2 regions of the Arthrobacter sp. UYEF20 genome follow, and region 2 is predicted to be linked to the other one. Evidence: predicted binding sites of a transcription regulator. Region 2 holds the regulator's gene; the other holds the start of a gene.
The links. The regulator HrcA, encoded in region 2, represses chaperone genes, less so after heat shock. The targets are predictions, from matches to a motif close to TTNGCACTCGNNNNNNNCGAGTGCNAA.
Positions count from the first base shown of each region.

Region 1: the regulator HrcA is predicted to act here: its motif matches at 1,862-1,888, upstream of groES (co-chaperone GroES).

Region 1 covers NZ_JBEPNP010000004.1:247,911-252,442, reverse strand. Annotated here, with positions in the region: gene groL (chaperonin GroEL) at 1-1,333, opposite strand, end outside; gene groES (co-chaperone GroES) at 1,410-1,706, opposite strand; gene ABIB26_RS07040 (hypothetical protein) at 1,992-2,453, opposite strand; gene ABIB26_RS07035 (THUMP-like domain-containing protein) at 2,510-3,742, shown strand; gene ABIB26_RS07030 (shikimate 5-dehydrogenase) at 4,340-4,532, opposite strand, start outside.
Region 2 covers NZ_JBEPNP010000005.1:116,683-121,214, forward strand. Annotated here, with positions in the region: gene hemW (radical SAM family heme chaperone HemW) at 1-687, shown strand, start outside; gene ABIB26_RS07865 (DUF4870 domain-containing protein) at 748-1,167, opposite strand; gene ABIB26_RS07870 (DUF3097 family protein) at 1,297-2,145, opposite strand; gene hrcA (heat-inducible transcriptional repressor HrcA) at 2,385-3,398, shown strand; gene dnaJ (molecular chaperone DnaJ) at 3,503-4,532, shown strand, end outside.

The DNA.
Region 1 (4,532 bases), on a different contig from region 2:
GGCGGACGATGCCGACAGCTGCTGCCGCGTCACCTTCGAGAGCCTGGACGGCCGGATCCTCGTCGAGCGCCTTGAGGGCGTGGATGAGGGCGGCGCCGCCGCCGGCCACGATGCCTTCTTCGAGGGCAGCGCGGGTCGAGGACACGGCGTCTTCGATGCGGTGCTTCTTTTCCTTCAGCTCGACCTCGGTGGCTGCGCCGACCTTGATCACGCCGATGCCGCCGGCCAGCTTGGCCAGGCGTTCCTGCAGCTTTTCCTTGTCCCAGTCGGAATCCGTGCGGGTCAGCTCGGCGCGCAGCTGGGAAACCCGGGCTGCGACGTCCTCGGCCGATCCGGCGCCGTCCACGATGGTGGTGTTGTCCTTCGTGACGGTGATGCGCCGGGCGGTACCCAGCACCTCGAGGCCCACCGTGTCCAGGCTAAGGCCCAGTTCCGGCGAGACAACCTGTGCACCCGTGAGGGTGGCGATGTCCTGCAGCATGGCCTTGCGGCGGTCACCGAAGCCCGGAGCCTTGACGGCAACCACGTTCAGGGTGCCGCGGATGCGGTTGACGATCAGCGTGGAGAGGGCCTCGCCGTCGACGTCTTCGGCAATGATGAAGAGCGGCTTGGAGCTCTGCAGCGCCTTTTCCAGCAGCGGCAGGAAATCCTGCACGGAGGAGATCTTGCCCTGGTTGATCAGGATCAGGGCGTCTTCGAGGACGGCTTCCTGGCGTTCCGCGTCAGTGACGAAGTACGGGGACAGGTAGCCCTTGTCGAACTGCATGCCCTCGGTGAGGACCAGTTCGGTCTGGGTGGTGGAGGATTCCTCGATGGTGATCACACCATCCTTGCCGACCTTGCCGAATGCCTCGGCCAGGAGCTCGCCCACCTCGTCGCTCTGGGCGGAGATGGAGGCGACGTTGGCGACCTGCGTACCTTCGACCGGGCGGGCGTTTTCGAGCAGGCGGGCGGCGATGGCCTCGACAGAGACCTCGATGCCGCGCTTGATCTGGCCCGGGGCGGCGCCTGCCGCAACGTTGCGGAGGCCTTCCTTGACGAGGGCCTGCGCCAGCACCGTGGCGGTGGTGGTTCCGTCACCGGCAACATCGTTGGTCTTGGTGGCGACCTCCTTGGCGAGCTGAGCGCCAAGGTTCTCGAACGGGTCGTCCAGCTCGACTTCACGGGCGATGGTGACGCCATCGTTGGTGATCGTGGGGGCGCCCCACTTCTTGTCCAGCACGACGTTGCGGCCGCGCGGGCCAAGCGTCACCTTGACCGTGTTGGCGAGCTTATCGATGCCGGCTTCAAGCGACCGGCGGGCAGCGTCGTTAAACGCAAGCTGCTTTGCCATGGTTTTGTCCTTTCAAGACAGAACCCCGCGCAACTGACCCGTCAAAGAAGGATCGGCGGCGCGGGGTCCAAGAGAGTTACTTTACGACGATCGCCAGAACGTCGCGGGCGGACAGCACGAGGTACTCGGTGCCGCCGGTCTTGACTTCAGTTCCGCCGTACTTGGAGTAGATGACAACGTCGCCGGTGGTGACGTCGATCGGAACGCGGTTGCCGTTGTCGTCGAAGCGGCCGGGGCCTACTGCGACAACTTCGCCTTCCTGCGGCTTTTCCTGCGCGGAGTCCGGGATAACCAGGCCGGAGGCCGTGGTCTGCTCGGCTTCGAGCGGGCGGACAACAATACGATCCTCAAGAGGCTTAATAGAGACCGACAAGGACCTCTCCTATTCGTCAGCAAATTCATGGACTTTAAAGCTGTGGTGCCAAGGCGTGCAAACCGTCGTCGCGGTGCCGGCAGCAGCCTGGCTGTGAAGCTTCAGGTGTTAGCACCTTCCTAGGGAGAGTGCTAATGACGACTCTATGTACATGGTTAGCACTCGGTCAAGGCGAGTGCCAGAATTTCGTTCCAGGTGAACGCCCGGGGCGGCCGGGGTGAACGCCGGCGGCGGCCAGGATGAACGCCCGGGGGGCGGCCTGGGTGAGCGCCGGCGGGGGCAGGATTACTGTCCCCCGAGGTCCTCGAAGTCCACTTCCTCGCCGTCGTCCGCCTCGTCATTCCGGCCCGGTTCATTCCGCTGGCGGTACAGCAGGAATCCGCCCGCGGCGGCGAGTGCGAGGCCGATAACCAGGGAGATGGTGCCGCCGACCTTGGCGGCAACGTAGCTCTCACGGATGGACCGGGCTTCGTCGGTGGCGTCTTTGACGTCCTTGCCGCCGACCGAATAGACGGTCGCGTTGAAGGAGTCGAGGAAAAAGATGATGACGAGCAACGCCACGCAGACGACGGCGATGACGCAGCCCGCGACCAGCGCCGGCCGGGCGTACCGGGCAAGGCCGTGTCCGGCAACGCCGTTTTCGGCACGACGCTGCCGGGCGGGACGGCCGCCGGCGTCCCGCTGTGCGGAGTCGTCCTCCAGGGGACCTTCGTCCGTGCCGTCGCCTGCCGTACCGCTGTCTTCCATGCCTTCCAGCCTAGCGGGCGCATCGGGGCACCGGCGCCTGAACTAGGCTTGATTCCATGGCTGACGCACCGCAGGACCAGATCGCCCCGCTCCTCAACCCCGAGGGCTGGGAGCTGCTGGCATCGCTGGGGCCGTACGAGGAGGATGAGGCTTTCCGGCTCAACGCCTCGCTCCGGAAGTCCGGCCACTCCCCCGAACTCGTTTCGGCGGTACTCACCCAGTCCCGGCTCCGGACCAGGGCCGAGGCCAAGTTCGGCGAATTTGCCCGGCAGATGATCTTCACCCAGGCGGGGCTGGAGCAGGCCACCCGGCTCACCGTGGCGGCCCGGCACGCGCAGCGCTTCGCGGAGGCCGGCATCCGGCACGTAGCGGACCTGGGCTGCGGCCTGGGCGCCGACTCGATGGCACTGGCGTCCCTGGACATCCAGGTCACCGCGGTGGAGATGGATGAGACCACCGCCGCGTGCGCCACCATGAACCTGATCCCGTTCCGGAACGCCACCGTGGTCCACTCCGATGCCATGGCGGTGCCGCTCGAGGGAATCGACGGCGTCTGGCTGGATCCCGCCCGCCGCACCACCTCCACCTCGGGGACCAAGCGGCTCTGGGACCCGGAGGACTTCTCCCCGCCGCTGTCCTTCGCCGAGTCCCTGGCCGGGTCCGGGCGCGCCGTCGGCGTGAAGATGGGCCCCGGCATGCCGCACGACTCGGTCCCAGCAGCTTGTGAGGCGCAATGGGTCTCGTCCGGCGGGGACGTCACCGAGGTGGCGCTGTGGTTCAACGCCGTGCGGCGTCCCGGGGTACGGCGTGCCGCCCTCCTGCTCGGCCCGCAGGGTGCCGCGGAACTCACCAGCGCCGAGGAGTTCGACGGCGGCCCGGTTGCCCCGGTGGGACCCGTCGAGGGATATCTGTACGAGCCCGACGGCGCCGTCATCCGTGCCGGGCTGGTGGCCGACGTCGCGCTCCAGCTGGGCGGGCATCTGGTGGACGAGCATATCGCCTACATCTGCGCCCCGGAGCTCAAGGACACCCCGTTCGCGCGGGCGTACCGGGTCCTGGAAGTGATGCCCTACAACGTCAAGGCGCTCAAGGCCTGGGTCAAGGACCGCGGCATCGGAGTGCTGGACATCAAGAAGCGCGGCACCTCGGTGACGCCGGAGGAGCTGCGGAAGCAGCTTCTCCCTCCTGGGAAGAACACAGCTGGCAAGCAGAAGAGCAAAGAGACGGCCACCCTGGTCCTCACCAGGATCGGCGAGGAGCGGGTGGCCATTTCGGTGGAGCCCGTCTAGCGCGAAAATAACATTTTCAGCCCGGAACGGGCGTCCCATCAAGGGCACAAAGGCCGGTGGGTATTTTCGTTAGTTCGTCGGGGTCAGGTCCAGGCGCTGGGGGCGTTGGGGTAGAGGCCGCAGGCGGTATCGCGCCAGGCCATCACGGGCGGCGGTTTCAAGGACCTCGACCAGCCTGCCGGGTCGGCCGGAATGCACCCACCTGCCTCAACCACTCGCTGCTACGCCTGAGCAGCCGCGAGCACGCACCGGCAGCCAGACCACGACGGCCTAAACGAAAAAGACCACCGGACCGGACATGCCCCGCGCCGGGTCCCGCCGATGGACATATTCCGGATATGCCCGGTCCCCGGGGCGAAGACTGGACATCTCCTCCCGGGGAAGTGGCCCAACGCCCCCAGCGGAGCCACTGCACGTGCCCCCGGATCAGGACATGCCCCGCGCCGGCGCCGGCGCATGGACATATTCCGGCTATGCCCTGTCCCGGGCGCGAAAACTGGGCATGTCCTCCCGGGCGCGAAGACTGGGCCTCAACCCACGACGAACTAACGAAAATGACCACCAGCTCCACGTCGGACGGCGGACTCTCGCGCGGGGCTACTGTGCCCGCATGAATTCCTCGGCGGCCCGGACCTGCTCATCACTGGGCCGGATGCCGGTGTACAGCACGAACTGCTCCAGCGCCTGGATGGTGGCCACCTCGGCCCCGGTGATAACGCTCTTGCCGGCCGCGCGGGCGGACTTGATGAGCGGGGTTTCCGCCGGCAGCGCGACGACGTCGAACACCACC
Region 2 (4,532 bases):
GAGGCGGGCCTCGCCGTGAGCCTGGACCTGATCTACGGCACCCCGGGGGAATCGCTCGAGGACTGGCGCTACTCGCTGGAGACTGCGCTGTCCTACGGACCCGACCACATCAGCGCCTACGCGCTGATCGTCGAGGAAGGCACCAAGCTCGCCGCCCAGATCCGCCGCGGCGAGGTGCCCGGAATCGACGACGACGACCACGCCGCCAAGTACGAGCTCGCGGACGAGCTCATCTCCGCTGCCGGCCTGGGCTGGTACGAGGTCAGCAACTGGGCGCGCACGCCGGAACAGGCCTGCCGCCACAACCTCGCCTACTGGCGGGGCGAGGACTGGTGGGGGATCGGTCCCGGGGCGCACTCGCATGTGGGTGGCGTCCGCTGGTGGAATGTGAAGCACCCCGCGGCCTACGCGAACCGGCTGGGTTCCGGGCTCTCGCCTGCTGCCGGACGGGAAACCCTCGACTCCGAGACCCGGAACGTGGAGCGCGTCATGCTGGAAGCCCGGCTGAGTACCGGGCTGGACATCCCGAGCCTGGGCGGCCTGGGGGACACCGGGCGGCACGCCGTGGCGGGGCTGATTGCCGACGGCCTGGTTGATCCGCTGGCGGCCTTCAAGGGCCGGCTGGTGTTGACGCTCAAGGGGCGGCTGCTCGCCGACGCCGTGGTCCGCCGGATCCTGCCTGACTGAGCAGACTAGCTGACCAGCCGGGCCGGGCAGACTTGCTGGGCTGCCGGGCTGGGGATGCCCCTACTTGATCCAGCGCAGGTTGAACTCATAGCGGTGCGGCTGGCCACGGTTGACATGGATGCCCGCGGCGACGGAGAAGCACGTGACGGCAATCCAGATCACGGTGGCGAGGACGGCAAACAGGTTTCCCACCACCGGCACGAAGACCAGCAGGTTCGCGAGCACGGCGGCGATCGTCGGGGGCAGCGTGAAGTTGAGGGCTTCCTTGGACTCCTGCGCCGTGAACGGGCCGCGGTCCTTGAAGATCAGGTAGATCAGCAGCGAAGGAACGCAGCCGAGGATGCCGCCAAAGTGCGCCAGCGTGGCCCACTGCCGGTCCTCGCTGGCCGTCAGGGGCAGCGCATTGGCGGGAACGCCATGATACGGGGGCTGGCCATGGCCGGCCTGATTGCCCGTGTGCTCGCGTGCGTCTTCTGCCACGGTTTAGTCCTTCGGATTGCTGTGATGCGTCGTTGCTGGAAGTTGTTGCCAGTAGTGCCGGAGCCGCGCAGGGTGCGCAGCCACCGCTCCAAGAATACGTGCTCGGACGCCGAATCGAGGATCGGGCCCTCAGGGAACCGTGAGGAAATCGATGACCTCTTCCACGCGGCCCAGCAGTGAGGCTTCCAGATCGGCGTAGTTGCGGACGGCGCCGAGGAGCTTCTGCCAGCCCAGACCGACATCCTCCTTGCTGCTGTGCGGCCAGCCGAAGGCCATCAGGATGCCGGTCTTCCAGTCCCCGCCCCGGGGGATGACCGGCCACTTCTCGATCCCCAGCACGGCGGGACGGATGGCCTGCCACACGTCCACGTACGGGTGCCCGGCAATCAGCACGTTCCCGGCCGCGCCGGGGGAGGACATCACGGCCTCGGCGATCCTGGACTCCTTGGAATCCGGGACCAGGTGGTCTACCAGGACGCCGAGCCGGCGTCCTGGGCCGGGCCGGAACGCGGCGACGGCGGCCGAGAGGTCATCGATGCCGTGCAGCGGCTCGACGACGATGCCCTCCACCCGGAGATCGTCACCCCAGACCTTCTCCACCAGCTCGGCGTCGTGCTTGCCTTCCACCCAGATCCGGCTGGCCTTGGCCACCTGCGCGCGCCGGCCCTCGACCCGGACCGAGCCGGAGGCGGTGCGGGTGCCTGCAGCGGCCGCAGCAGGCCGCGGGGCCGGCGGCATCAGCCGGATCGGCTGGCCCGCCAGGAGGAAGCCGAAGCCGAGCCGGAAGGACCGCGACTTGCCGCGGCGGTCCTCCAGGGCCACCACATGCATCCCGCCGGACTTCTCCACCCGGGTGACGGCCCCCACCCAGCCGGACTGCACGTCCTCGAGCACCATTCCGCGTTCCACGGGGACTTCGGGCAGCTGGGGCTTGGCGGGCGCGGACAGGTCCTGCGGGCCCCAGTTCTGGTATGACATCTGTTACACTGCCTTCTTTTACACTGCCTGGCGCTCGAAATGATACGGCGGGCTGTGCCCGAAAACCCCGGCCCCGGAAACGACGCCTGGAGCGAATCCAATGCTAACAACGCGGCGACTCATATTAGACTGGTTAGCACTTAGGCATGTCGAGTGCTAACCACGCCCCGTGCGGACCGCCTCCCGGGCGCGGCCGGACGGGCGGCACCGGATGCGGGACAGTCGATTGGAGGTGCGGCGTGAGCGAACCACGCAAGCTCGAAGTGCTGCGCGCCATCGTGGAGGACTATGTCCATTCGCGGGAACCCGTCGGCTCCAAAGCCCTCGTGGAACGGCACCATCTGGGCGTGTCCAGCGCCACCATCCGCAATGACATGGCCGCACTGGAAGATGAAGGCCTCATCACGGCGCCGCACACGAGTTCCGGAAGGATTCCCACGGACAAGGGCTACCGGCTGTTCGTGGACCAGATCTCCGCCGTCAAGCCGCTCTCCCCGGCGGAACGCCGGGCCATCCAGGCGCTGCTGGAGGGGTCCGATGACCTCGACGACGTCCTCGACCGGACGGTGCGGCTCCTGTCGCAGCTGACCAACCAGGTCGCCGTCGTGCAGTATCCGCATCTGAGCCGGGCCAAAGTGCGGCATATCGAATTTGTCCTGCTGGCGCCCCGGAAGGTGCTGGCGGTCCTGATCGCGGACACCGGCAAGGTGGAGCAACGGGTGATCGACGTCGGCCAGGACCTTCCGGAGGAGGCCGTCGCGGAACTGCGGTCACGGTTCCTGGGCAGCCTCTCCGGGACGCCGCTGAACCTGCTGCCGCAGCCGTTGCAGGCCGTGGTGGTCAGCTGCCCGCCGGCGCGGCGCAGCGCAGCGCAGGCACTGGCCAGGGGGCTCGAAGCCCTCGCCGCAAGCAGCCGCGAAGAGCGCATGGTCATGGCCGGGACAGCCAACCTTGCCCGGTCCAACGTGGACTTCCCGCTGAGCATCGGTCCCGTGCTGGAAGCACTCGAAGAGCAGGTGGTCATGCTGCGCCTGCTCAGCGACATGGCAGCGGACCCGCGCGGAGTGACTGTCAGCATCGGCCGGGAGAACCCGTACGACGGGCTCGCGGAGGCGTCGGTGGTGGCTACCGGCTACGGCCCGGACGCCACAGCCAAGGTCGGTGTGCTGGGTCCCACCCGGATGGACTATCCGACCACCATGGCCGCCGTCCGTGCGGTGGCCCGCTACCTTTCCAGGATCCTCGGGCCCTGACCGCCCAGGCAGCGGCCGCCGCGCCGCTGTTGGCCAGGCTTCTTGCCCCTAACAGCCAGGCTTCTTGCCCCTAACAGAAGTACAACCAGGAAGAGATACAAACTTTGAGCAGCCACTACGACGTTCTTGGAGTCTCCCGCGAAGCAACGGGGGAAGAGATCAAGAAGGCCTACCGCAAGCTTGCGCGGACCCTGCACCCGGACGTGAACCCCGGCGACGACGCGTCAGACCGTTTCAAGGCCGTCACGCACGCCTACGAGGTGCTCTCCGACCCGCAGAAACGCCGGGTCTACGACACCACCGGCAATGAGAACGGCACGGACAACGGCTTCGGCGGCGGCAGCTACGCCGGCCAGGGCTTCGCGTTCCAGGACATCTTCGAGACCTTCTTCGGCGCAGGCGGCCAGGCCGGTCCGGCGTCCCGGGTCCGCCGCGGCCAGGACGCGCTGATCAGCGTCCGGATCGAGCTCCGCGACGCGGTGTTCGGCGTGAACAAGAAGCTTGAGGTGGACACCGCCGTCACCTGCCCCACCTGTGACGGCTCCTGCTGCCGGCCGGGCACCCGCCCGGAGCGCTGTGACATCTGCGGCGGCAGCGGCCAGGTCCAGCGTGCCGTCCGCTCCATCCTGGGCCAGGTCATGACCACGGCTCCCTGCGGCAGCTGCGAAGGCTTCGGCACCGTGATCAAGGATCCCTGCAACGAGTGCGCCGGCCAGGGCCGGATCCGCAGCCGCCGGACCCTGACCGTCAAGGTCCCGGCCGGCGTCGCCACCGGCACCCGCATCCAGCTCTCCGGCCAGGGCGAGGCGGGTCCCGCCGGCGGACCCGCGGGCGACCTCTACGTGGAGATCCGGGTCAACAACGACGCCACCTACGTGCGCGACGGCGACGATCTGCACGCGAGCCTGAATATCCCGATGACCGCCGCCGCGCTCGGCACCGAGCTCACCCTCGATACCTTTGACGGGCAGCAGGAGATCGACGTCAAGGCTGGCACCCAGTCGGGCGAGGTCATCACCCTGCGCGGACTCGGCGTCACCCATCTGCGCGGCTACGGCCGCGGGGACCTCAAGGTCCACCTGCAGGTGGAGACCCCGGGCAAGCTCGACTCCGCCCAGGAGGACCTGCTCCGCC